Linked DNA regions of Aquitalea magnusonii. The protein of the gene in region 1 binds, or shares a complex with, the protein of each later gene. Links are inferred from orthologs where the notes say so. Each region holds a gene or a part of one and is shown in the gene's direction. Other genes may lie near its edges. The genes, in order: metK and groL.

What was found.
Region 2: the proteins of metK (region 1) and groL are in contact, whole or in part, in a cryo-EM structure (PDB 8P4O), measured with the Escherichia coli proteins. The link is inferred for Aquitalea magnusonii from one-to-one orthologs.

Annotation. Positions count from the first base shown.
Region 1 is NZ_AP018823.1:62,430-65,546, forward strand. What follows is about bases 77-2,870. They hold metK (methionine adenosyltransferase), read left to right. Parts: upstream 77-785; coding sequence 786-1,955; downstream 1,956-2,870. Other genes in these bases: DLM_RS00335 (lysophospholipid acyltransferase family protein), read right to left, coding at 77-708; DLM_RS00345 (ammonium transporter), read right to left, coding at 2,103-2,870. Outside these bases: more of DLM_RS00335, read right to left, coding at 1-76; more of DLM_RS00345, read right to left, coding at 2,871-3,117. UniProt on the Escherichia coli protein: Catalyzes the formation of S-adenosylmethionine (AdoMet) from methionine and ATP.
Region 2 is NZ_AP018823.1:3,562,914-3,566,207, reverse strand. The notes cover bases 289-3,259. They hold groL (chaperonin GroEL), read left to right. Parts: upstream 289-937; coding sequence 938-2,581; downstream 2,582-3,259. Other genes in these bases: DLM_RS16935 (Nif3-like dinuclear metal center hexameric protein), read left to right, coding at 2,715-3,259; groES (co-chaperone GroES), read left to right, coding at 596-883; DLM_RS16950 (MraY family glycosyltransferase), read left to right, coding at 289-425. Outside these bases: more of DLM_RS16950, read left to right, coding at 1-288; more of DLM_RS16935, read left to right, coding at 3,260-3,294.

The DNA of each region.
Region 1 (3,117 bases):
GCCTTCACCGCGGGGCAGGCGCTCACCGACGAAAAACAACACCTCCACACCGGCAACCTGTGCCAGCCGCGGCACCAGGCTCATGGTGTAGGCGGGTTTGCCAAAAAATGGAGCCCACACCCCTTCGCCGTTGCCGGGAACCTGATCGGGCAGAATGATGGTGGCTTCGCCCGATTTCAACGCTTTCATCAGAATGCGCACGCCGGCACCGGTTGCCGGTGCAGTCTTGCCCTTGCCACGGGCGCGGCCTGCCTGCATCACCGGCTCCAGCCAGGTCAGCTTGGGAGGACGGTACATGGCGGTCAGCGGAAAGGGCAGACGTGAGCTGATGTAACGCCCGGCAATGTCATAGCTGCCCAGGTGCGGGGTGACAAAAACAATGCCGTGACCAGCCTGCAAAGCACGTTCCACATGCTCCCAGCCATGGCAGGCTTTTACCAGTGCGGCAATGTCTTCGGGCTCCCGGCACCAGGCTATTGACAATTCCAATGCACCTTTACCGGTTTCCAGTGCGGATTGTTTGACTAGTCCTTGTAAAACCTGATAATTTTCACAGATTTTACTCGACGCCAGATTACTTCTCATCCGCTCTGCGTAGCGGGGGGATGAAAGGTAAGTAAGCCGCCCCAGAATGGCGCCGAGACATTGCAGCCACGACAGCGGCAAACGCGCCAGCAAGGACAACACGAGTTGGACCAGCTTGGACATGGTTTAGTCAGTGGTGATCGTAAAGCGGCCTATTTTATCATCACACTGTTTTGCTTTATTCGGGAATCAACAAACAAATGAGCGAATATCTGTTTACGTCGGAATCGGTATCGGAAGGCCATCCGGACAAAGTAGCCGACCAAATCTCCGATGCCATCCTCGATGCCATCCTGCGCGAAGACAAATACGCTCGCGTAGCAGCCGAAACCCTGGTCAACACCGGCCTGGTGGTGCTGGCTGGTGAAATCACCACCTCGGCCAATGTCGACTACATCAAGATTGCACGCGAGACCATCAAGCGCATCGGTTACGACAACTCCGAGCTGGGCTTCGACTACCACGGCTGCGCCGTCATGGCCTGCTACGACAAGCAATCGCAAGACATCGCCCAGGGCGTGAACGAAGGCGAAGGCCTGGACCTGAACCAGGGTGCTGGCGACCAGGGCCTGATGTTCGGCTATGCCTGCGACGAAACCCCGACGCTGATGCCTTTCCCCATCTACTACGCCCACCGTCTGGTACAGCGCCAGGCCGAACTGCGCAAGGATGGCCGCCTGCCGTGGCTGCGTCCGGATGCCAAGAGCCAGATCACCTGCGTGTACGACGGTGAAACCGGCCTGCCCAAGCGCATCGACACCGTGGTGCTGTCCACCCAGCACAGCCCGGAAATCGACCACAAGACCCTGACCGAAGCCGTCATCGAAGACATCATCAAGCCGGTCCTGCCGCCGGAAATGCTGACTGCCGAAACCAAATACCTGGTCAACCCGACCGGTCGCTTTGTCATTGGCGGCCCGATGGGCGACTGCGGCCTGACCGGTCGCAAGATCATTGTCGACACCTACGGTGGTGCCGCGCCGCACGGTGGTGGTGCTTTCTCCGGCAAGGACCCGTCCAAGGTAGACCGCTCGGCAGCCTATGCCGGTCGTTACGTGGCCAAGAACATCGTGGCTGCCGGCCTTGCCCGTCAGTGCCAGATCCAGGTTTCCTACGCCATTGGCGTGGCCGAGCCCACCTCGATTGCGGTGGATACCTTCGGCACCAACAAGATCCCGAACGAAAAGATCGTGGAACTGGTGAAGAAGCACTTCGACCTGCGCCCGAAAGGCATTATCCAGATGCTGGACCTGCTGCGCCCGATCTACGGCAAGACCGCCGCTTACGGCCACTTCGGCCGCGAAGAGCCGGAATTCACCTGGGAACGCACCGACAAGGTGGAAGCGCTGCGCAAGGATGCAGGGCTGTAAGCCAGTCTGTATTCATTGCCACAATCAAGAAAGCACCGGTCATCCGGTGCTTTTTTTATTCATCCGCAGCGCCTGCCGGCAGGCAAAAAAAGAGGGCGCCGAAGCGCCCCTAAGTCCCTTACCACAAAATCTGTCTAAGCGCGTGGCTTACTCCACACGTTCGCCGTGCAGTACCACGTCCAGGCCTTCGCGTTCTTCGTCTTCAGCCACACGCAGACCAACCACTACATCAATGATCTTCAGCAGGATGAAGGTGATGATGGCGCAGTACACCACGGTCACACCCACACCGATGGCCTGGGTGGCCAGGCTGCCTTCAGCACCGCCAATGCTCTTCACCGCAAACACGCCGGTCAGCAAGGCGCCAACGATACCGCCAACACCGTGTACACCGAAGGCATCCAGCGAGTCATCGTAGCCCAGCATATGCTTCAGGCCAGTGGCACCCCAGAAGCAAACCACGCCAGCTACAGCACCAATAATCAGAGCACCTTTGACATCCACGAAACCAGCAGCCGGGGTGATGGCTACCAGACCTGCCACTGCACCGGAAGCAATACCCAGTACCGACGGCTTTTTCTTGTGGATCCATTCCGCAAAGGTCCAGGCCAGCGCAGCAATCCCAGTGGCAACCTGCGTAGTCACCATGGCCATGCCGGCACGGCCATCAGCAGCGACTGCGGAGCCGGCATTGAAGCCGAACCAACCCACCCACAGCATGGAAGCGCCAATCAGGGTCAGGATCAGGTTGTGCGGCGGCATGGCTTCCTTGCCAAAGCCCACGCGCTTGCCCATCACCAGTGCACAAACCAAACCAGCAATACCTGCGTTGATATGCACCACGGTGCCGCCAGCGAAGTCCAGTACGCCTTGGCCACTCATCCAGCCGCCTGGTGCCCATACCCAGTGGGCAACCGGTACATAAACCAGCAAGGACCACAGCGCAGTGAAAATCAGCAGGGCAGAGAATTTCATCCGCTCAGCAAAGGCACCGGTAATCAGCGCCGGGGTGATGATGGCAAAAGTCATCTGGAACATCATGAACACTGATTCCGGAATCGAACCAGCGGACGGGTGAACGGCTACTTTCTTGGTGTCGGCAATGTAATCCATGCCGTCCAGGAAGACGCGACTCAAGTCGCCCAGGTAAGGTGTGCCGACC
Region 2 (3,294 bases), 3.5 Mb from region 1 along the record:
TTGCGGAAATATCGGTTTTGCTGGTGGCCCGCAACCCGGCAGTGTCGCCGTGGTTTCCCTTGTTGTGTGTGATCTATCCCGTATTTGAAACGGTTTTTTCCATTTACCGCCGCAAGTTTCTGCAAGGCCGGGCAGTAGGCTATCCCGATGCCTTGCATCTGCACCAGATGATTTACAAGCGCATGGTGTTGTGGATGGTGGGTTCCAAGGATGCTCGTCACCTGACCCAGCGCAACAGCATGACCTCCCCCTATTTGTGGTTGCTGACCTCCTTTTCTGTGGTTCCCGCGATGTTGTTCTGGAACCGCACCTGGGTACTGATGTTGTTCTGCCTGCTATTTGTATTGGGCTACCTGTATCTGTACCGCATGATCGTACGTTTCAAAGTGCCCAACTGGCTGGTGTTGCGCCGCGACGATTCCTGAGCCCTTCCTGCCCATGCGGGCAGGAAAGTTTTTGCAGCTCCCCCACTTGAAACCTGCCTGGGCCGTCCCTATTATTAGCACTCGTCAGGGGCGAGTGCTAATGCCCGCCCCGCACTGCCATCCTGGCAGATCATTTGCTTTCAACAGCCAATTGTATTTAGGAGAGATCAATGGCAATTCGTCCGCTGCACGATCGTGTTGTTATCAAGCGCCTTGAGGCTGAAGAAAAAACCGCATCCGGCATCGTTCTGCCGGGTGCTGCAGCTGAAAAGCCCGACATGGGCGAGGTGCTGGCTGTCGGTAACGGCAAGGTCCTGGACAATGGCGAGCGCCGTCCGCTGGAGCTGAAGGTTGGCGACAAGGTCATCTTCGGCAAGTACTCCGGCCAGTCCGTTAAGGTTGACGGCGAAGAAGTCCTCGTAATGCGCGAGGAAGATGTCATGGGCATCGTCGAGTAATTCCGACCCATACACCCTTCTACGACCCTTTCATAGAATTTTGGAGATTTGAGCATGGCTGCAAAAGACGTAAAGTTCGGTGATTCCGCACGCGCCAAGATGGTGGTTGGTGTCAACATTCTGGCTGACGCCGTCAAGGTTACCCTGGGTCCGAAAGGCCGCAATGTCGTGCTGGACCGCTCCTTTGGCGCGCCGACCATCACCAAGGATGGTGTTTCCGTTGCCAAGGAAATCGAACTGAAAGACAAGTTCGAAAACATGGGCGCGCAAATGGTGAAGGAAGTGGCCTCCAAGACTTCCGATGTAGCCGGCGACGGTACCACTACGGCTACTGTTCTGGCCCAGGCCATCGTGCAGGAAGGCATGAAGTTTGTTGCCGCCGGCATGAACCCGATGGACCTGAAGCGCGGTATCGACAAGGCTGTGATTTCCCTGGTAGGTGAAATCGCCAAGATCGCCAAGCCATGTGCCACCACCAAGGAAATCGCCCAGGTTGGTTCCATTTCCGCCAACTCCGATTCCGACATCGGTGAAATCATCGCCACCGCCATGGAAAAAGTGGGCAAGGAAGGCGTGATTACCGTTGAAGACGGCAAGAGCCTGAGCAACGAACTGGACGTGGTTGAAGGTATGCAGTTCGACCGCGGCTACCTGTCCCCGTACTTCATCAACAATCAGGAAAAACAGATTGCCGCTCTGGATAATCCTTTTGTCCTGCTGTTCGACAAGAAGATCTCCAACATCCGCGATCTGCTGCCGGTACTGGAGCAAGTGGCCAAGTCTGGTCGTCCGCTGCTGATCATTGCCGAAGATGTTGAAGGCGAAGCGCTGGCTACTCTGGTGGTCAACACCATCCGCGGCATCCTGAAGGTGGTTGCTGTCAAGGCTCCGGGCTTTGGCGACCGTCGCAAGGCCATGTTGCAGGATATCGCCATCCTGACCGGCGGTACCGTGATTGCCGAAGAACTGGGCCTGACCCTGGAAAAAGCCACTCTGGACATGCTGGGCCAAGCCAAGCGTATCGAAGTGGGCAAGGAAAACACCATTATCATCGATGGCGCTGGTCAGGCTGATGCCATCCAGGCGCGCGTGGGTGAAATCCGTCGCCAGATCGAGGAAGCCACTTCCGACTACGACCGCGAAAAACTGCAAGAGCGCGTGGCCAAGCTGGCCGGCGGTGTTGCCGTGATCAAGGTTGGCGCTGCCACCGAAGTGGAAATGAAAGAGAAGAAGGCGCGCGTTGAAGACGCGCTGCACGCAACCCGCGCCGCTGTGGAAGAAGGCGTGGTAGCGGGTGGTGGCGTGGCTCTGCTGCGTGCCCGTTCCACTCTGGACAGCCTGAAGACCGACAACGTTGATCAAGACGCCGGTGTGAAGATCGTACTGAAGGCCATCGAAGCGCCGCTGCGTCAGATCGTCAAGAACGCTGGCGACGAGCCGTCCGTTGTGGTGAACAAGGTGCTGGAAGGCAAGGGTAACTTCGGTTACAACGCTGCCACCGGCGAATACGGCGACATGCTGGAAATGGGCGTGCTGGATCCGGCCAAGGTAACCCGCTCCGCGCTGCAACACGCTGCTTCTGTTGCCGGCCTGATGCTGACCACCGACTGCATGATCGCAGAACTGCCGGAAGACAAGCCGGCTGCTGGCGGCATGCCGGATATGGGCGGCATGGGTGGCATGGGCGGCATGATGTAAGCTGACCAGCCTTCCGCTGAATGCAAAAAACCCCGCGTCATTGCGGGGTTTTTTGTTTTTGCGCTATCTCGGGTGGCATGCGCCATCTCTGGCACAATAGTCTGACATCGATTTCGCTTAGCAAGGATGCAAGATGCAATTACAGCAAGTGCTCGCCAACCTGGATGAATGGCTGGAACCATGGCGTTACAAGGACTATGCCCCTAATGGATTGCAGGTGGAGGGCAGGGCGCAAGTCAAGCGCATTGTCTGCGGCGTCACTGCGTCTCAGGCGCTGATCGATGCGGCGATTGAGCGCCAGGCGGATGCCATCCTGGTGCATCATGGCTACTTCTGGAAGGGTGAAGATGTCCGGCTGGTGGGCATGAAGCGTCAGCGTGTGGCCAAATTGTTGCAGCATGACATCAGCCTGATTGCTTACCACTTGCCGCTGGATGCCCATCCGGAGCTTGGCAACAATGCCCGGTTGGCCGCCGTGCTGGGGCTGGAGGTGGCCGGGCAGTCGGGTGATCAGGGCTTGCTATGGCATGGCAGTTGGCCGCCAGCAGGCTCGGCCCGCGAGTTTGCCGATCATCTCAGTCAGGTGCTGGGGCGCAATGCCTTGCTGTTGGGTGATGAAAATCAACAGGTAAGCCGGGTGGCCTGGTGTACGGGAGGGGCGCAGGGATTTTTTGAAGAAGCCATCCGCCTGGGGGTAACTGCCTTTGTGACCG